2 regions of the Acidovorax sp. FHTAMBA genome follow, and region 1 is predicted to be linked to the other one. Evidence: riboswitches for the same ligand, from Rfam matches in the RefSeq annotation. Region 1 holds a riboswitch; the other holds the start of a gene.
The links. A riboswitch is a leader RNA that binds a small molecule or an ion and turns the genes downstream of it on or off. The one in region 1 is predicted to bind cobalamin.

Region 1 (10,300 bases):
TGGGCCTGACCTTGGCCGACATGGTAGGTACGTCGGTGTTGCGCCTGGCCTGCACGCCGCAAGACGTGGCGTTCTGGGGTGAGCCGGCCGAGGTGCTTGCAGACGGCATCCATTCCCATACCAGCCTTTTACGAACCGACGGCACACTGGTGCCGGTGGATCGCAGGGTCACGCGGGTTCCCGGCGACGATCCTGCGCTTTCGGTCTTCATGGTCACCATGCTCGATCGCAGCGTACAGGAGTCCACCGAGCGCGAGCTGGAGACATTGCTGTCCGAACTGCGGGCCACGCTCGACTCTGCAGCTGACGGGATGCTGGTGTGCAACCTCGAGGGAACGGTGCGTGCATTCAACCAGCGGCTGGCGCAACTCTGGAACATCCCTAACGAGCTGTTGGTGGAGCGCGATGACGCGGCGGTTTATGCACACATGGTGGCGCAGACACAGGATGCACGCGCTTACGTGGAGCGCATGGCGGCCCTTGTACGCGAGCCCATGCTGGAAAGCACCGACATCGTGACGCTGCGGGATGGGATGGTCCTGGAGATGCGCACGGTGCCCCAGTTCATTCAGGGACGACCGGTCGGACGCGTGTATTCGTACCGCGACATTACCCGCCAGACCGAGATACAGGCCAGCCTCCGACTGGCTGCCCGCGTTTTCGAGTCCAGTCTCGACGCCATTTTTATTGCTGACAGCCAGCACCGTGTGCTGCGCATGAACCCCGGTTGCGAACGCCTTGTAGGCCCGTCTGCGAAGGCGTTTGAAGGCTGCGTGGCAGCTTCCCTGTTTGGCGGCGGTTCGGATGCAGCGTTCATGGAGCAGGTTTTGCAGGGCTGGGCCCATGAAGGTTTCTGGGAGGGCGAGCTCTGGCTGCCCCGTGACAATGGCACCTACTGCGCCGTGCAGCTGTCCTGGGTGGCACTGCGTGACGATGAGGGGCGTCTGGTACAGAGCATTGGTTTCATGCGCGACCTCACCCTTCAGCACGCAGCCCAGAAACGCATTGAAGAGTTGGCCTACAGTGATGTGCTCACGGGCTTGCCCAATCGCCTGCTGTTGTCGCAGCGGGTGGATACCGCCATTCAGGGGGCACGCCAAAGCGATACGGGTTTTGCGATCTTGTTCCTTGATCTCGACCGCTTCAAGATCATCAACGACTCCTTGGGTCACCCATTTGGGGACCGCGTCCTGCAGCTGGTGGCAGAGCGCCTGCAGGCCTGCCTGCGCCAGACGGACATGCTTTGCCGGCTCGGTGGGGATGAGTTCGTCATCTACCTGCATGGTGGAGATGCCGTAGTGGCCGAGAGCGTCGCTCGCCGCATTCTGGACGACATGCTCAAGCCGTTCACGCTCGACAGCATGGGCTTCTCCATCCAGTGCAGCATCGGCATGGCGCTCTACCCGCAGGACGGTGCCACGCTCGATGATCTGATCAAGCAGGCCGATACCGCCATGTACCGCGTGAAGGAGCGGGGGCGGGGGAGTTATGGCTTCTATCAGCCGCAGATGAATGCCAACCTTCTGTCGCGCATGCAGATGGAGCATGCCATGCGTCAGGCGCTGGGCAAGGGCCTTATGGCGGTGCACTACCAGCCTCAGGTGCACATGGCAACGGGGCGAATCACCGGCGCCGAGGCGCTCATCCGCTGGACCGATCCCGAGTTTGGCTCCGTGTCACCGGCGCACTTCATCCCGCTGGCGGAAGAGTCGGGATATATCGTCACGCTGGGTGCATGGGTCATGGAGCAGGCGGTACGCGAGGCCGCCATGTGGATGCACGGTGGCACGCCCATCATGATCTCTGTCAATGTGTCGGCGCTGGAGTTTCGGCAACCCGACTTTGTCGAACGGCTGACGCGCTTGCTGGCGGTGCACCAACTGCCTCCCACGCTGCTTGAACTGGAGCTCACGGAAACCATCCTGCTGCAGGACGCGCAGGAAATGGAGCAGCGCTTGCTGGCTCTGGCCGGTCTGGGCATTGGACTGGCCATTGACGATTTTGGTACTGGCTACTCCAGCCTCGCCTACCTTAAAAAATTGCCTATCCACAAACTCAAGATCGATCAGTCGTTTGTGCGGGGGCTCCCTGATGACGAAGGCGACCGGGCCATTGTGAGTGCGATCATCAGCATGGGCCGCGCGATGCACATTGAGGTGGTGGCGGAGGGCGTCGAGACCGAAACCCAGCAAGCGGTGCTGCTGCAGATGCAGTGCGACCACTACCAGGGGTTTCTGTGTGCGCCCGGGCTTCCGTCCGAGGAGTTTCGCGCCATGCTGGGCAAACCATTGCCCTTGAAAGCCCAGGGCAGGCGAAGCCCGGCGTAGTGCTGGCGGGTCGTGGCACCAGCCGCTGGCAACCGCACGGGCGGCCGCGCACCAGTCAGAGGGCTGCCACGCCCTTCCAGAGCATGTATGCCGCCAGACCGAACAGCAAGGACGCAAATACCCGCTTGAGCTGCTTCACCGGCAGGTTGTGCGCCGCCTTTGCACCCAGTGGCGCGGTCAGCACACTGCAGGTGGCGATCACCAGCAATGCTGGCAACCAGATATAGCCGACCGAGGCGGCGGGAAGACCGGTCACGTTCTGGCCGCCGATCACGTAGCCCACCACATTGGCCAGCGCGATCGGGAAACCTAGCGCTGCACTGGTGGCCACGGCGTTGTGGATGGCAACGTTGCACCAGGTCATGAAAGGCACACTCACAAAACCACCGCCCGCACCCACCAGTCCCGACAGGAATCCGATGACGCCACCTGCAGCAACCTGTCCGGCTCCGCCAGGCATCTGTCGCGCGGGCGCCGGTTTTTTATCCAGGAACATCTGCGTCGCCGAGAAGCTCACGAACAGTGCGAAGAAGATCGCCAGAAACGAGCCTTTGAGCAGCGAAAACACGCCCAGGCTGGCAATGAAGCCCCCCAGCACGATGCCTGGTGCCAGGCGCTTGACGATGTCCCAGCGCACCGCTCCGCGCTTGTGGTGGGCGCGCACGCTGGAGATGGATGTGAACATGATCGTCGCCATGGAAGTGGCGATGGCCATCTTCACGGCCAGATCGGGCGCCACTTGTTGCGCGCCGAGGATGTAGGTCAGGAACGGCACAAGCAGCATGCCGCCGCCAATGCCCAGCAGACCTGCCAGAAAACCTGTGGCAAGGCCCAGCACGCCGAGTTCAACGATCAGGAGGGGATCCAGCATGGGGTCAGAAAGAAAGGAAGGGGAGAACGCGGGAGTGCACTGGATGGGGCGCAGGGTGCGCACTGGACAGGCATCTGAAAATGGGTGTCTGCGAATGCCACCGGACCCTCATCCTGAACCGGGGGTTCAGGTGGGCGAGGGCAGCCAAGCGTTGGGTTCATCTGACGCGAGATGATCACGCTCACCGGGCAATGTACCAAGCCCGAGCTCGTTGAGCATTGGTTCAAGGAAATATAAGGCCCGACGGCTTCGCAGACACTCCCATTGTAGGCGCTGGCAACCTGCATTCCAGCCGTGGGGCATGTAAAGCCCGCCCCATCCGGCGTGAATATGGGCGGGCTAAATCAGGCGTCCGTCATCCCCGAGTGCCTGGTCCAGACGCTGAACCAGCCTCTGCAGATCCTCGTGTTCCTCGTCAGGCAGGAGCGCTGCCTGGTGTCCAGCCGGCGCTGGCGTCGCGCTGATGGCGCTGGCTGCCAGGTCGGCGGCCTCACGATCGGCGATTTCAAAGGCCAGGTTCAACGCTGCCAGCACTGCAATGCGTTCACGGGCGCGGACCTTGCCAGCGTCACGGATGCGCGTCATCGCGGTATCCACGCGCTCAACGGCGTCGAGGAGACGGCTCTCGTGGCCCTCGGGGCAGGTCAGCAGGTAGCTTTGCTGGAGGATCTGCACCTCGATTTGCTTCATTCGATTTCTTTCGTGACGGCGGGGGTCGCGGCGGGCAGGCGCTCCAGCAGGGCATCAACGCGGGCGCGGGCGGCGCTGAGCCGCGACTTGAGCGAGTCCCGTTCCTGCGTCAGGGCTGCGACCTGATCTGCAAGCAGTGCATTGGTGCGTTGCAGCTCGGCATGGCGCAACAGCAGGCGTTCGACGCGCTCGGCGATCTGATCGATGGTGGATGGTGTGGCCATACAGCGCCCGATTGTAGGGTTGGCGTAAAAATCGGTCGTAAAATTCGCCCGTTGGTGCTCGCGGTGTGGTTCACACGCCGCAGTTCAACGGGAAGCAGGGAGGCGCCGTACCACCGGTACCCGCCCAGCCTGCGCTGCCCCCGCAACGGTCAGCGGACGAATCACCCGATTCTCTCTCCATCCATAAGCCACTGGGCGCCTTGAACAAGCGCCTGGGAAGGCATTGGGGGGGTGTTCCGCCAGCCCGGATACCGGCCAACACGGTGGCTGCGTGCGCTCTTTTTTGGCGCTGCGCGGCTGTATCACCCATACGCTGGCGGGAGGCCGGCCCGGGTTGTTTGTTGATCTTGATTCCCATGAAAATCCGTACCCTTCGTGCGCGCCCTGTGGCGTCGTTGCGCCTGTCCGCACCGCGCCTGGCCATGCTGTCCCTTGTTGCGGGCAGCGCCTGCACCGCCTTGGCCCAGACTGCCCCGGCCTCCGGTGAGCTGCTGGCGCAGAACCTGCGCGCGCCCTCGTTGTCTGAAACCGTGGTGGCCGCCACGCGCACGCCGCAGCCACTGTCCGACCTGGTGGCCGACATCTCCATCGTGGACCGCGAAACCATTGAAAGCAGTGGTGCCACCGGCCTGGCCGACCTGCTGGCCCGCCTGCCCGGTGTCGAGTTCTCGCGCAATGGCGGCCCGGGCAGCACTACCGGCGTCTTCTTGCGTGGCGCAGAGTCGCGCTTCACCGCGGTGTACATCGATGGGGTACGCATCGACTCCCAATCCACCGGCGGCGCACCCTGGGAGAGCATTCCCCTGGGCCTCATCGACCGCATTGAAGTGCTGCGTGGCCCGGCGGGTGCCGTTTATGGTTCGGATGCCCTGGGTGGTGTGGTGCAGATCTTCACCAAGCGCGGCGAAAACGGCACGGCGCCGTACGTGGGCGTGGGTGTGGGCAGCCACAACACCACCAGGCTAGAGGCGGGGATCAGCGGTGCCAGCGGCACGCTGGACTACGCCCTGGGGTTGGCGCGTGAAGACAGCAAGGGCTTCAACGCGCGCCCTGTCGCCGGGCAGAACCCGGACCGCGACGGCTACCGCTCCACAGCGGGCCACGCGCGGGTAGGCCTGCAGGTGAACGCAGTGCATCGCCTCGAAGGCACCCTCATGCTGAATGACACCAACAGCGGCTACGACAGCGGCCTGGGCAAGGACGACCGCAACCTGCACACCCTGCACGCGCTGGGCCTCAACTGGACGGCCCAGTGGAACAGCGCCTACAAAACGCGACTTTCGATCACCGACTCGCGCGACGAATACGAAACCCGCCCTTCGCCGTATCTGAGCGACACGCGCTTGCGTGGCTACTTCTTCCAGAACGAATGGCGCCAGGGCGCGCACCTCGTCACGGCCGCGCTGGAGCGCCGGGAAGACCGCCTGGAAAACACGCCCATTGACGCCAAGCGCTCGCAAGACGCGCTGGCGCTGGGCTACGGCTACAACGCTGCAGGCCACACGGTGCAGCTCAACCTGCGCCATGATTCCGACAGCGAATTCGGTGGCAAGAGCACCGGCAGCGTGGCCTACGGCTATGCCATCACCCCGCAGTGGCGCGCCACCGCGTCGGTGGGCACGGCCTTCCGTGCGCCCACGCTGTACCACCGCTTCAGCGAATACGGTGTGGCCACGCTGCGCCCCGAAAGCAGCCGCAATGCCGAAGTGGCGCTGCGCTATGCCCAGGGCAACAGCACCTTCTCGGCCACGCTGTTTCGCAACCGGGTGACCAACCTGATTTCGTTCTCGGGCCCTGGCAGCTGCCTGTCGGACTTTGGCTGCTACGCCAACACCGCCCGCGCCGAATACAGGGGCGTGACGTTTGCGGGTTCGCACCGCGTGGGCGACGTGCAGTTGCATGGCTCCATCGACCTGCAGCGCCCGCGCGACCTTGCCACGGGCAAGCAGCTGGCACGCCGCGCCAGGCAGCACGCCACCTTTGGCGCCGACACCCGCCTGGCGGGCTGGACGGTGGGTGCCGAGGTGCAGGCTTCGGGCCGCCGATTTGACACCGTGGCCAACACCAACGTGCTGGGGGGTTATGCGCTCGTAAACCTGTACGCCAGTACCCGCATCGCACGCGACACCACGCTGCTGGCCCGCGTCGACAACCTGGCCGACAAGGACTACCAGCTGGCCCGCACCTACGCTACCGCAGGCCGCACGGTTTATTTGGGCGTCAAGTGGGCGCCGCAGTGACCCTGGCGTCAACCGCTTCCGCCCGCTGCCCGGCGCTGCTGATTGCAGCCCCGGCCTCAGGGCAGGGCAAGACCACCGTCACCGCCGCCCTGGCGCGCCTGCATGCGCGCCAGGGGCGACGGGTGCGGGTGTTCAAGTGCGGGCCGGATTTTCTGGACCCGCACTGGCATCAGCTCGCCAGCGGTGCGCCGGTGCACCAGCTCGATTTGTGGATGAACGGCGAGGCCGACTGCGCGCAGCGCCTGCACGATGCTGCACGCGAGTCGGACCTGATCCTCATCGAGGGTGTGATGGGCCTGTTTGATGGCAACCCCAGCGCGGCCGACCTGGCCCGGCACTTTGGCGTGCCGGTGCTGGCGGTGGTCGATGCCTCGGCCATGGCCGGCACCTTTGGCGCGCTGGCCTATGGCCTGCGCCACTACCGGCCGGGCCTGCCCTGGGCGGGTGTGTTGGCCAACCGCGTAGGCAGTGCTCGCCACGCCGACATGTTGCGTGACGGCTTGCAAGATGCCGACGACTGGATGGGCGCGCTGATGCGGGTGCAGACAGGCAATGCGCCTTTAGCCGCCAAGGCCGGTGCGGCGCTGCTGCCCGAGCGCCACCTGGGCCTGGTGGCTGCGCACGAGCTGGACGACAGCCTGCAGCGGCTGGACGCTGCGGCCGATGCCCTGGCCGCTACACCCCTAGGCCAAATGACGCTGGAGGACCTACAGCGCTGGGCCGTGGACTTTCCGGCGCCTGCATCCCAGGTTGCCGTGCCTGCATTGCTCGCAGGCCGTACGGTGGCGGTGGGGCGTGACGTGGCGTTCTGCTTCACCTACGCCGCCAACGTGCAATGCCTGGAACAGATGGGCGCGCGCGTGGTGTGCTTCTCGCCGCTGCACGATGCGGGTCTGCCCGATTGCGATGCAGTCTGGCTGCCTGGCGGCTACCCCGAGCTGCACGCCGCGCAGATCGCGGCCAACACCGGGATGCAAGCCAGCCTGCGTGCCCATGTGGCCGCAGGCAAACCCCTGTGGGCCGAGTGCGGCGGCATGATGGCGCTGTTCGATTCCATCACGCTGGCCGATGGCAGCACGGCTCCGCTGTGGGGCCTGCTGCCCGGCCGCGTGACCATGCAAAAGCGACTGGCGGCCCTCGGCCCGCAGCACCTGACGGTGGCAGGGCACACGCTGCGCGGCCATACGTTTCACTATTCGACCAGCGACAGCAGCGCCCCCGTGGTGGCCCGCACGGCGCGCCCGAACGAGGCGGTTGCGCCCGATGCGGGCGAGGCGCTGTACCGGCAGGGCAGCATCCACGGCAGCTATTTCCACGCCTGGTTCCCATCCAGCCCCGAGGCGGTGGCGCATCTGCTGGGAGGCGCTTCCGTATGACGATCACCACCGAACTCATCCTGGGCGGCCAGAAAAGCGGCAAGTCCCGCCGCGCCGAACTGCTGGCGCGCGACTGGCTGGCCCAGTCTGCCGACCACCGCGCCGTGCTGATCGCCACCGGGCAGGCCTGGGACGACGAGATGCGCGAGCGCATCGCCCGCCACCAGCGTGACCGCGCCGAGCGCGTGCCCGGGCTGGAGACGGTGGAAGAGCCGCGCGACGTGGCGGCAGCCCTCGTGCGCTTCAGCACGCCGCAGACGCTGGTGGTGATGGACTGCCTCACGCTCTGGCTCACCCACTGGACCATGCCCGTGGGTGTGGAATCCATGAGTATTGAACAAAAACAGGCGCTAGCGCTTGACTGGAAAGCGCAATCAGCTATGTTTTTAGGAGCAATTCGGAAATCCCCCGGCCCCGTTGTTCTGGTGGGCAACGAAATTGGCCTGGGGGTCATCCCGATGGGGCGTGAGGTGCGCGCCTTTGTGGATGCGCTGGGCATACTCAACCAGCAGGTGGCGCAGGTGTGCCCCCGCGTTACGCTCATGGCCGCAGGCCTGCCTCTTACCTTGAAAGAACCCCGGTGATGAAACCCACCCCCGTGCGCCGCATCCTCTGGGTGATCGCCATTCTCATCGTGCTGGGCCTGCTCATGGCCGGGCTGGCAAGGGCCCAGCCGGTGCAGGTCACCGACGACCGGGGCCGCGCGGTGACGCTGCCGCGCCCGCCCCAGCGCATCGTGAGCCTGCTGCCTTCGCTTACCGAAACGATCTGCGCGCTGGACCAGTGCCACCGTCTGGTGGGGGTAGACCGCTATTCCAACTGGCCCGAGTCCGTCACCCGCCTGCCGCAGGTGGGTGGTGGGCTGGACCCGAACATCGAGGCCATCGTGGCGCTGCGGCCGGATGTGGTGCTGCTGGCCACATCGTCCCGCGCCTCGGCCCGGCTGGAGTCGCTGGGCATCGTCGTGGTGGCGCTGGAGCCCAAGACCCACGCCGATGTGCAGCGCGTGATGGGCAAGCTGGGCCAGGTGCTGGCCGTGCCCGATGCCCAGCGCGTGTGGCGCCACATCGACGCGGCCGTGGAGGCCGCCGCGCAAGCCGTGCCGCCCGCGGCCCGGGGCATGCGCGTGTACTTTGAGGTCAACCGTGGGCCGTATGGGGCCGGAGCCTCCTCGTTCATTGGCGAGACGCTGACCCGGCTGGGTGCGCGCAACATCCTGCCCGCGTCGCTCGGGCCGTTTCCCAAGCTCAATCCCGAGTTTGTGGTGCGTGCCGACCCCGACCTGATCATGGTGGGCGCGCGCAGTGTGGAGGGTCTGAACGAGCGGCCGGGCTGGAGCAGCCTGCGGGCGCTGCGCGAGCAGCGGCTGTGCGTGTTCCCGCCCGAAGAGGCTGACGTGCTGGTGCGGCCCGGCCCGCGCATGGCCGAGGGCGCGCGCATCATGGCCCGCTGCCTGGCCAGCAAGGCCGCGCCCGGTGCCAAGGCGCAGGCGCCTGCGGCGGTGCGCCCATGATGGGATCGGTGGTGCAGCGCGGTCGCTGGCTGGCGGGCCTGCTGCTGCTGGCCAGCGCGCTGCTGGTGCCGCTGGGCACCGGCGTGGGCAGCGTGGGGCTGGAGAACCTGTGGCCCGCGCTGTGGGATCAAAGCACTGACTCTGCTGGCAATGCCGCACGGGACATGGCCTGGCAGATCGTGTGGGAGATCCGGCTGCCGCGCACGCTGGGCGCGTGGTGCGCCGGTGCGCTGCTGGGGCTGGCTGGGGCCGTGGCGCAAGGCCTGTTCCGCAACCCGCTGGCGGACCCGTACCTGCTGGGCAGTGCCTCGGGCGCGTCACTGGGCGTGGCTGCAGCGCTGGCGCTGATGGGCGGCGGCGCGGGCATGGTGGGCAGCGCCAAGGGTGCGGCCGTGGCCATGGTGTTCTCGGGCCACTGGCTGGTGCGCCTGGGCCTGACCGGCGCGGCGTTTGCCGGGGCGGTGCTGGCGGTGCTGCTCACGCTGGCGCTGGCGCGCGGCGTGCAGCACACACTGCGGCTGCTGCTGGCGGGGGTCATTGTGGGCGTGGTGCTGGGCGCGTTCACCTCGCTCATCCTGCTGCTGTCGCCCGATTCATTGCAGGCCATGCAGGCGTTCCTGCTGGGCTCTACCGGCTTTGTGGGCTGGACCTCGTGCCTGCTGATGGCCGGGGTGTGGCTGCTGTGTGTGGTGGCCGCCTGGGCGCTGTCGCGGGTGCTCGATGGCCTGGCGCTGGGCGAATCCACTGCGCACAGCCTGGGGCTACCGCTGGCGCCGCTGCGCGCCGCGCTGGTGGCGGTGCTGGCCCTGGCCACCGGCACGGCCGTGGCGCAGACCGGGTTGATTGCTTTTGTGGGCCTGGCAGCGCCCCACCTGGTGCGCGCCGTGGTCAAGGTGCCGCACGGCCGCCTGATGGGGCTGGCCAGCCTGATGGGGGGTGTGCTGCTGGCCGGCGCAGACCTGCTGGCGCGTGGGCTCATCGCGCCGCAAGAGCTGCCTGTGGGTGTGCTCACGGCGGTGCTGGGCGGTGGCTACCTGCTGTGGCTGATGCACCGGCGCA
Region 2 (10,300 bases), 2.4 Mb from region 1:
GGGCGCCTCAACCTGCCAGCCCAGCTCACGGCCCAGGATGTCGACCGGGATGGTCTTGCCCACGTCCGACGCGGTGGTGAGCACCGCCGTGGCGCCCAGCAGCGCGGCCACGGTCTCGGCCATGGCGTTGGCGCCGCCCACGTGGCCCGAGAGCACGGGAATGACGAACTGGCCGGCGTCATCCACCACCAGCACGCCGGGGTCCTCGTCCTTGCTCTTCAGGTGGGGTGCGATCAGCCGCACCACCGCACCCAGTGAGACGAAGAACACGATCTGGTCGAAGGCCTGGAAGAGCGACCCGATCTGGTCCTTGAACGCGCCTTCGTACGCCTGCACCGGGTTGGACAGGCCCCTTGTGGCTTCTGCAAACTTGGCCGCGACACAGAGCGACGCCTGAGGCAGCTGCCGCGCCAGCGTGGCCGCCTGGGCAGAGCCGTGTTTCGTGATGGCGACCAGGCAGACGCGGGGAGGGGCGGTGATGTCCGGGTTCATGGGGTGGTCTCCAGTGGCGGTGGGCCGCTCTTTTTCAGGCAGCCCTTGATGCGCTCGCCGCGCACGCGATGAGGGTTCTTCACGATCAGCAGCGAGAGGTAGCTGACCTTGCTGCCGCGCAGCGTGAGCAGTTCGGGGCCGGACAGCCGGCGCTCGTCCAGCGCGCCCACACGCTCCACGAAATGCGCGCCGGCCAGCAGGTCGCGCGCCTCCAGCCAGTCCAGCAGGTCCTCGATCAGCGGCTTGATCTTCATCAGCACCAGGGTGTCGAAGTCGGGCAGCAGCCGGTCGACCGCGCCAACGCCGTAGGCCGCCGGCACGATGGCCACTGTGTCGTCCTGCTCGGCGAACGGTTCGCCCACATCCGCACAGGCCGCGGTGAACGAATTGACTCCTGCGATGATGCGCACCGGCACCCGCTCGTCCAGCCCGCGCAGGGTGCGCGCGAGGTGGCCGAAGGTGGCGTAGGTGGAGGCATCGCCCTCGACCAGGAACAGCACCTCGCGCCCGGCCTGCAGCCAGGGCAGCACGGTCTGCGCGGCCTTCAGCCAGGCGCGCGCCAGCTTCTCGCCGTCGTGGGTCATGGGAAACAGCAGCGGCGTGTGCGTTTCGGGCAACGGCAGCCCGGCGCGCATCACGATGTCCAGCGCATAGCTGGGCGTCTTGCCACTGCGCACCGGGTAGACCCAGATGGCGTCGCGGCACTCCAGCGCGGCCCAGGCCGCGCGGGTGATCAGGCCGGGGTCGCCCGGGCCCAGCGAGATGCCGTGCAGGGTGCCCATGCGCGGGGTGGTTGAAGGCGTGACGTCAGCCATGCGCCGTCTCCTCGGCCGCCACCACCGGCCCGTGTTCGCCGTGGCCCATGGGGCCCACGCCGGCGCACACCAGCCACACCGGGTTCTCGGCCGCCATGCGGTGCATGTGCAGGATGGGGCGGCTGCGCGCCGCCTGCAGCTGCAGCACGTCCCAGTCGGCGTTCAGCTGCTGCAGGGCCTGGGTGGCGGTGGCCAGGTTCTCCAGTGTCACGAAGTTCATCACCAGCCGGCCGCCGGGCCGCAGGCGCCGCAACACCTGCTCGATCAGTCCGGCCAGCTCGCCGCCCGAGCCACCGATGAACACTGCGTCGGGGTCGGGCCAGTCCTCCAGGCCCTCGGGCGCCTTGCCGTGCTGCAGCGTGTAGTTGCTGACGCCGAAAGCTGCATGGTTGCGCCGGGCGATGGCGTGGTCGGCCTCGTTCTTCTCGATGGCGAACACATGGCCCTGCGGGCACAGGCGGGCGGCCTCCAGGCCCACCGAACCGCTGCCGGCGCCGATGTCCCAGACCACGCTGTCGGCGTGCAGCTGCAGCCGCGCCAGGCTGACGGCGCGCACCTCCTGCTTGGTGATCAGGCCTTTCTCGGGCTGGCGCTGCTCGAAGGCGCTGTCGGCCAGGCCGAAGCGCACCGGTTGCGGTCGCGGCCGGGTGCGCCACAGCAGCACCACGTTCAGCTCGGCAAAGCGCATGCTGGCCGCCTCGGTGGGACTGAGCTGCGCATGCACCTGTTCGTCGGGCTGCAGCAGGTCTTCAGCCACGGCCATGTGGAAGTCGCTGCCCAGACCTTCGGCCAGCAGCAGGCGGGCGATGCGGTCGGGGCAGTTGGCCGGGCTGGTCAGCAGCAGCAGGCGCTGCTCGGCGCGCAGGGCCTGGGCCAGCGCGTACAGGCCGTGCGAGGGTGGGGCACCGCGCTGCCACTCGCCTGCGTCGGCGGCGTGCACGGAGACGATGCGTGCGTCCTGCCAGGCCAGGCCCACGCGGGCACAGGCCAGTTGCAGGGTCGAGAGGTTGGGCAGGATCTCCAGCGCGTCCAGGCACAGGTGCTGGGCAAGGTAGGGTGCGATGCCGTGGCACAGCGGGTCGCCGGTGGCCAGCACCACGCAGGACTGGTGGGCCTCGCGTGCGGCGCGCACCCAGCCGGGCACGGCCTTCAATTGTCCTGTCAGGTCGTGGGTGAGGGTGCCGGGCTTGAGTGCGTGGCGGAACAGCGCCAGCGTGCGCGCGCCGCCAATCACCACGTCGGCCGTGCGCAGGTGGGCCAGCGCGGTGGCGCCGAGGCTGGCCACGCCGTCGTCGAGCACGCCGATGACGCGGCAGCGGTTGGGATCGTGGGAGGGCAGGTCGTTCATTCGGTGTCGAAGTCGAAGTGGTGGGTGTGGCCGATGCCGGTGCGGCCGGCGGTGGCGGGGCGGGGGCGCGCCTCGACGGGGGCCGAGCGCACGTCGGCCACCAGCTTGCCGCTGAAGTCGCACACCAGCACGCGCAGCGCAAACGCGTGGCCGTAGCGCTCGGGCGCGGTGAGTGTGTCGATGGCGCGCTGTGCGAGCGCCTGGTGAAAGGCCGGGCCCAGGCCGCGTTCGACCATCAGCTCGGCGCCGAAGCGCGCGGTCTCGGCGGCGGCGATGGCGGCGCAGTCTTCGTCCGTGGCGCCGATCTGCCGGGCGATCTCGGCGACCAGGTCGGTGTCCACCACGTTGCGGTTGGCGTGGGTGATGGTCTCGCCCTGGGCGATCTTGGTCAGCTTGCCCACCATCACGCCCAGCACCACCTCGGGCAGGCCCTGGGCCACCACCTCATCCAACGCGTAGCGCAGGAAGTCGCCCATCTGCACGAAGCAGGCGGCGGGCAGGCCAGGGCGTTCCGCACGCAGCGTCTGCATGGCAAATGTCTCGGTGCGGCCGCCGGTGGTCAGCGCCACCACACCGTGGTCCAGCGTGGCCGCCACCTGGATGCCCTGCACCACGCTGGCCCGCCAGGCGGCGGTGGAATAGGGTTTGACGATGCCGGTGGTGCCCAGGATGCTGATGCCGCCCAGGATGCCCAGCCGCGCGTTGGTGGTCTTCTTCGCCATCTCCTGGCCGCCGGGCACGCTCACGGTGACCTCCAGCCCGTGCTGTGTGAGTAGCCTCGGCGCGGCCTCGCGCAGGTTGTCGGCGATGTTCTGGCGCGGCACCGGATTGATGGCCGGACCGCCCACCGCCAGCCCGAGGCCAGGCAGCGTCACCGTGCCCACGCCGTCGCCGGCCACGAACGCGATCTCACCTGCCTTGCCGGGCAGCAGGCGCAGGTCCACCGTGAGGTGCGCGCCGTCGGTGCAGTCCGGGTCGTCGCCCGCGAACTTCACCACCATGGCGTGGGCGCTGTGCGCATCGCAGCGCCTGTCGTGCACGTCAAAACGCACCCGCTGGCCGTTGGGCAGCAGGCTCTCCATGGCGTCGGGCACCTGCCCGGTTTCCAGCCCCTGCGCCGCGGCCCGGGCGGCCGCGGCCGCGCAGGCGCCGGTGGTGAAGCCGGTTCGTGTACCGCGCGGGGTGGTGCTTTCCATTCAGGCGCCCTCGGCGCGTTGCTGTGCCTCGGCCAGCGCCAGCAGCGCGTGCAGGGCGGCGACCACCAGGGTGGAGCCGCCCTTGCGGCCGCGGATGACGATCCAGGGCACGTCGGCGATCTGCGCCATCAGGTCTTTCGACTCTGCGGCCGACACGAAACCCACCGGCATGCCCACCACCAGGGCCGGGCGCACGCCGTCCTCCATGATCAGCCGCACGAGTTCGATCAGCGCGGTGGGCGCGTTGCCGATGCCGACGACGGCGCCCTGCAGCAGGCCCAGGCGGTGTGCCTTGCGCATGGCCTGCACGGCGCGGGTGGTGTTCTGCGCCTGCGCCTGCGCAATCACGTCGGCGTCGCTGATGAACTGGTGCGTGGACATGCCGAAGTGCGCCAGGCGCGGCCGCGACAGGCCCGAACAGATCATCTCCACATCGGCCACCACGGGGGTGCCTCCGCGCAGCATCGCGGCCACGCCCGCACGCACCGCGCCGGGGTGGAAGTCGGTCAGGCCGTTGAACTCGAAGTCGGCGTTGGCGTGGATCATGCGGCGCACGATCGGCCACTGCTCGGCCGAGTAGGCGTGCCGCCCGGCCTCGGCGTCGATGATGGCGAAGCTGTCGTGCTCGATGGCCTGGCCGGCGGCGGTGAGCTGCTCGGTGACGGTGTTGACCGTGCTCATGCGGCAGCACCCTCGTGCGCATGGCTGTGCACGTGCACCGGGGCGTGCGTGTGCTCGTGGGAGTGCCCATGGCCCATGTCGTGTGCGAGCTCGCGGTAGCTGCAGCCGTCGCAGGGCAGCTTGCTGTCGGGCACACCGGCCAGCAGGTCGTGCACGCGCTGCTCCACCAGTTCGAAGATTTCTTTCTCGAACCCGAAGTGCGTGCCGCAGGCAAAGCGGATCTGCGGGTACTGCGCCCGCAGGTGGTCCACCTGGCGGTGGATGCGCTGCATCAGCGTGCCGGTGTAGAGGTAGTAGGGCAGCACCACCACTTGGCGCAGGCCGATCAGCACCTGCCGCTGCACCACGCGCTCCAGCCGCGGAAAGGTGATGCCGGTGAAGGCCAGGTCCACCAGCTCGTGGTCGCTTTCTTCCTGAAGCCAGCGCGCCATCTTGGCCATGTCGCCGTTGGCGCCACGGTCGGACGAGCCCCGGCCCAGCAGCACCACGCCGGTGGTGGTGGGGTCGGGCATGTCCAGCGTGGCCATGGCCTGGCGCAGGCGGCGCTTGAGGATGGCGAGGATGGGGTCGCAGGCGCTCAGGTGCGGGCCGTAGAGGAACTCGACGCCGGGTGCGTGCTCGCGGGCGTGCTCGATGGCCTCGGGAATCTCCATCTTGGCGTGACCGGCGGCATTCAGGATCAGTGGCAGCACCAGCACGCGGCGCGACGACCGCGCCGCGGCCAGCAGGCCATCGTGCAGCGAGGGCGCGGCAAATTCGATGAAGCAGACCTCGATGCGCCAGGCCGGCTGGCGCGCGCGCCACTGGTCGACGAAGACGCGGATTTCCTGGTTGCCGGTGTCCTCGCGCGAGCCGTGGCCCACCAGCAGGATCGTGGTGTGATTCATGTCGTGGCTTTCCTGAAGCGGTGTGTGAAGCCCGGGTCGTAGAGCCGGGACCGGGTCAGCTCGGGCCAGTGGCGCGCGCCCAGCGTGGGGCTGGCGATCACCATGGCCTGGCTGACGATGCCAGCGTCGCGGCACTGTTGTTTGATGGTGGCCAGCGTGCCGCGCACGATGCGCTCTTCGCCGGGCCAGCTGGCCTTGTGCACCACGAGCACCGGCGCGTCGTCGGACCAGCCGGCGGCGCGCAGGCCGGCTTCCACCTTGTGCAGCAGCGTGATGGACAGAAAGATGCACAAGGTCGTGCGGTGCGCCGCCAGCGCGGCGAGGTCCTCGCCGTCGGGCATGGGCGTGCGGCCTTCCACCCGCGTGAAGATGGTGGTCTGCGTGACCTCGGGCAAGGTGAAACTCTCGACCGCCGCCGCCGCCGAGGCCATGGCCGAAGACACGCCCGGCACCACCGCCACCGGCACGCCCGCGGCGTCCAGCGGCTGCACCAGTTCGATGAGCGTGCCGTAGAGGGCCGGGTCGCCGGTTTGCAGGCGCACCACGGTGTCGCAGCGCGCCGCGTTTGCGATCAGCCAGGCCGACATCTGCTCCAGCGTCATGTCCTTGCTGTCCGCGATCAGGCAACCCGGCGGTGCCCAGCGGGTGGCCGCCTCGTTCACCAGCGAACCGGCGAACAGGATGGCCCCGGCGCGCGCGATCAGGTCGCGCCCCTTGACCGTGACCAGGTCCGGGTCGCCCGGACCCGCCCCCACAAACCAGACCGTTCCGAGGCCCATGGTGTGCCCCCGGTCAGGCGGCCTGGTGCAGACGGCGATCCACCACCGCGCTGCCCTGCAGGCCACGCAGCGTCTTGGCCAGTGCGAGCACGGCCAGATCGATCAGCGGCTCGGCCAGCACCACGCTCATGTAGGCGGCGCCGAAGCTGCCGATGCTCACCAGGTTCTCGGCGCCCAGGCCACGCCCGTAGAGCGCCCAGAAACCCACCCACAGCACGATGCCGCCCTGGTAGGCCAGCGACAGCTTCAGGGCCTGGCCGTAGCGCAGATCCACATAGGCCATCTGGTCGGGAATCACGCGGCGAGCCAGCGCCGCGGTGGCGAACAGCGGCACCAGCAGCGTGGTCACGTTCATACCGTACTGCGGCAGGTCGAAGGGTGCAAAGAACAGGCCCTGGATCAGCAACCCACCCGCCAGCCCGATGGCCGCGGGTGCCGCGCCGAACAGCAGCATCAGCGTGGTGCCCAGGATCAGGTGCACCTCGGACACGCCCACCGGGTGGTGCGGCAGCACCTCGAAAAAGCAGAACACCAGCGCCGTGGCCAGCGCGGCCCGTAACAGCAGGGCCGCTGCGCCGTCCTTTCTGATCGCGTCCGCGGACAGCTTGGCCGTGTAGCCGATGCAGGCGGCCGCCGTGGTGTAGCTCAGGGCGAGCTTGGCCCCGTCCACCAGACCTGGTTCGATGTGCATGAAGTGACTCCTTGGGTTGGATGCGTTGGACACAACGCGGTTAAAAAGTCGGCAAAGACCCAAGGGAGAGGTGAGGACAGGTTCCGTCGGCGAACGGACAGCCCCCGGCGAGCGCACGCGCAGGCGCTGGCACAGACTCGCAAAGCAATGCGAAGGGACGACATGAGAACACCGGCGAAGACCCCTCACCGCCTTCCCCGACGGTGTTTGGGTAATGCGGCTGCGCTTGGGGCGCAGCCTCCTTGTTGGCCGGTATCCGGGCTGACAGAACGTTTCTCAAAGCCTTCCCGGTGTGACCCAGTGGCGAAACTTTGAGAAATGGGGGCCTTGGCAATGCCTTGGACCACCCGTCTGCTTACCGTTGCGGGGGCAGCGCAGGTTAGGTTCGTCCGTGTGGGACTCGCCCTCCTGCTTCCCGTTGAACTGCGATGCCTGAACAGCATCGCGAGCACCAACAGCTTTTATTCTATACCCCCAAAAATTGCTCGGAGCGTTTGAGCGGCAACGTTGCAATCCTAGAGCTCGTGCATCGGAGCATGGAGCACAGGCGAGAGGCTCGTATAGGCTGGGAGCAGACCGCCATGTCGACTCTGCCATGCTACGCAGTCGATAGAAAGCCGACTTACAAAGTGCGCTCCATTTCTTCATCCAGCCAAACGCAAGGTCTTCACCAACAGCGCATACAGCCCATCCACCGCCTTGTTGCCGCGTGACTCGCGGCTGCGGTAGACGGCCACCTCCATTGGGATCAGCGGCCCCAGGCCCTGGTCCGCGCCCAGCACCATCAGGTGCGGCGGTGCGCTGCACTGCGTTAGCACGGCCACGGCCAGGCCGCTGTCAACCGCCGCGATCTGGCCGGCCAAGCTGGAGCTGTTGTAGACCACCTTGTAGCGCCGCCCCTGCTGCGCCAGCGACTGGATGGCGCCGCGCCGCGCGAGGCTGGCCTCTTCGTACACCGCGATCGGCAGCGGGTCGCGCCGCCACAGCTCGAACTGCGGCGAACCCACCCACACCATCGGCTCGTGGAACAGAAGGGTCCCACGGCGCGCGTGATCGCGCGAGACCAGGGCCAAGTCCAGTTCGCCACGTGCCACACGCGGAATCAGCGCGGGCGACTGCTCGCAGTGCAGTTCGATCTCGACGCCGCTGTGCTTGGGCGCAAAGCGCTTGAGCACCGGTGTGAGGTACTTCGCCGCGTAGTCGTCTGGCACACCCAGGCGCACCCGCCCAGTCAGTTCCTCGCCGTGCAGCGCGGCCTGGGCCTCAGCCTGCAGATCCAACATGCGCCGCGCGTAGCCCAGTAGGGTCTGGCCGTCGGGCGTGAGCGCCAGCTTGCGCGGCCCGCGCTCCAGCAGGCGTCGGCCCACCGCGTCTTCCAGCTTCTTGAGCTGCATGCTAACGGCTGACTGTGAGCGGTGCACATCGCCCGCGGCGCTGGAGAGCGAGCCCGTGTCCACCACGGCCACAAAACACTTGAGCCAGTCGAGTTGAAAGTCCTGCGGGGTCATGTCAATGCTCCATCTATGCGTTTATCGAATGGAAACGATGTGAATTTTGCGCTTTTCGGAGAGCCAAAAACACCGCACAGTCACGTACATGACCACGCACGACAACTTTCTCGGGCAAAGCGCCCTCACCCGCCAGTTGGTGTGGACGGGTTTCCGGCAGATGGTGCCCATCGGCGCCTTCGTGGCAGTGTTCGGCGCCGCCTTTGGTCTAGCGGCCCTGCAACACGGGCTGAGCGCCGCCTCGGCGGTGGGTATGAGCACCCTGGTGTTTGCCGGCGCGGCGCAGTTTGCGGTGCTGGATCTGTGGGGGCAACAGGTGCCGATGCTGGCGTTGGTGCTGACGGTGTTCGCCATCAACGCGCGCCACCTTCTGATGGGCGCCACGCTTTACCCCTGGCTGCGCCAGCTGCCAACCACACGGCGCTACGGCGTAATGGTGCTGGCGTCCGATGCCAACTGGGCGCTGAGCATGCAGGCGTTTGGCCGCGGCCAGCCCGGCTTGGGTCTGTTGCTGGGCGGTGGCCTGGCGCTTTGGGTGTTCTGGGTGCTGGGTACCTGGCTGGGCACGCAGGTGGGCGACCTGATCGTCGACGCGCGGCGCTGGGGCCTGGACATGGTGATGGGCTGTTTTCTTCTGGCCATGGCAGTGGGCGGTCAGAAGAACCCGCGCCTGCTCGCCATCTGGGCGGTGGCGGCCTGCGCGTCGCTGGCCGCGCACCGCTGGCTGCCCGAGAACAGCCACGTGGTGACCGGCGCGTTGGCCGGCGGTCTGCTGGGCCTGTTGTGGATGGAGCGTGGCGATGAGCGTTGAAACCCTGGGCGGGGGCACGCTGCTGATCGTGGCCGTGATGACGCTGGTGACCTTGGCCACGCGCTGGGGCGGCGTCTACGTCATGGCCTTCGTACCTATCGGCCCGCGTGTGCGGCGCTTCATCGCCGCCATGTCGGGCTCGGTGCTGGTAGCCCTGCTCGCGCCACTCGCGGTGAATGGCGACGGCGGCGCCCGTATGGCGCTGGCTACCACGGCGCTGGTGATGCTGGTGTTCAAGAAGCCATTGCCCGCGATCGCAGCTGGTATCGTGGCGGCGGCGGTGTTCAGGCAGTGGTGATTCGGACAATCAACTCAATTCCAGAAGACGAAGCGCGGGAAACCTCCGTTAGGCAGATTTCAGTCTGGGGAGAACGCAGATCGGATTGAGCCAATGCCTGTTTCCACGCAGGTAGCAGTCTTTCATTGCCTACCAAGCGAGCGGCAGCAACTGTTTAGGGTTGTGGGATACCTGCCCGGAACACCCCCCGAGCGACAAGCGCCCCCGACCTGAGGGCAGGTGTCGCACAAGCCTCGGGGGAGGAAACCGCGGAGAACGCCAACGCAGGTGTTCAGGGCGCAAACGCTATGGGGATTTGGGCAGCGGCTTGACGACCAAGACCTGCAGGCAAGCGGCGCCAGTGTGCCATTGTGTGTGGGTGGGGCCTGGCGCAACTGCGGTGTTGCACCCTTCACAGGGGGCGGCATGCGTTCTGGACCGCCATTTCCAGCGCCGGGCATGCACCAACCCCGCCGACGGACCCAATCGCATCGACATCCAAGACAAGTGGTGGTTCAGGGGACTGTTCATGATGGAGGTGGCGCCCGAATGGCCTGCCCGTTCATCCAACTTTGCACGATGACCATCGCGTGGCCGCAGTGCCTGCAGACAAAGACTGGTGGCGCTGCGCTGGACGACCCATCGTCTTGCCCGTCGTTGCCCGATGGGACTGCGGCTTGCCCGGGAGCGGCGCCCAACAACTGGCGCGCCAGCGCAAGGCATTCCCTGCGGTTGCCATTGGCCAGCAAGCCATAGTGGCGGATGCGATGGAAACCGCTGGGCAGCACATGCAGCAGGAATCTGCGCATGAACTC

Region 2: linked by a shared signal. The riboswitch ahead of AAFF19_RS21220 (energy-coupling factor ABC transporter permease) and the one ahead of AAFF19_RS10140 (TonB-dependent receptor) in region 1 are both predicted to bind cobalamin.

Annotation. Positions count from the first base shown of each region.
Region 1 is NZ_CP152407.1:2,149,286-2,159,585, forward strand. It holds gene AAFF19_RS10120 (EAL domain-containing protein) at 1-2,327, shown strand, start outside; gene AAFF19_RS10125 (sulfite exporter TauE/SafE family protein) at 2,383-3,198, opposite strand; gene AAFF19_RS10130 (cell division protein ZapA) at 3,538-3,888, opposite strand; gene AAFF19_RS10135 (hypothetical protein) at 3,885-4,112, opposite strand; cobalamin riboswitch at 4,148-4,387, shown strand; gene AAFF19_RS10140 (TonB-dependent receptor) at 4,469-6,352, shown strand; gene AAFF19_RS10145 (cobyrinate a,c-diamide synthase) at 6,349-7,728, shown strand; gene AAFF19_RS10150 (bifunctional adenosylcobinamide kinase/adenosylcobinamide-phosphate guanylyltransferase) at 7,725-8,312, shown strand; gene AAFF19_RS10155 (helical backbone metal receptor) at 8,312-9,241, shown strand; gene AAFF19_RS10160 (iron ABC transporter permease) at 9,241-10,300, shown strand, end outside.
Region 2 is NZ_CP152407.1:4,545,747-4,556,046, reverse strand. It holds gene AAFF19_RS21255 (cobalamin biosynthesis central domain-containing protein) at 1-492, opposite strand, end outside; gene cobI (precorrin-2 C(20)-methyltransferase) at 489-1,307, opposite strand; gene AAFF19_RS21245 (bifunctional cobalt-precorrin-7 (C(5))-methyltransferase/cobalt-precorrin-6B (C(15))-methyltransferase) at 1,300-2,655, opposite strand; gene AAFF19_RS21240 (cobalt-precorrin-5B (C(1))-methyltransferase) at 2,652-3,851, opposite strand; gene AAFF19_RS21235 (precorrin-8X methylmutase) at 3,852-4,532, opposite strand; gene AAFF19_RS21230 (sirohydrochlorin chelatase) at 4,529-5,419, opposite strand; gene cobM (precorrin-4 C(11)-methyltransferase) at 5,416-6,198, opposite strand; gene AAFF19_RS21220 (energy-coupling factor ABC transporter permease) at 6,212-6,889, opposite strand; cobalamin riboswitch at 7,119-7,360, opposite strand; gene AAFF19_RS21215 (LysR substrate-binding domain-containing protein) at 7,534-8,397, opposite strand; gene AAFF19_RS21210 (AzlC family ABC transporter permease) at 8,486-9,208, shown strand; gene AAFF19_RS21205 (AzlD domain-containing protein) at 9,198-9,506, shown strand; gene AAFF19_RS21200 (IS91 family transposase) at 10,013-10,300, opposite strand, start outside.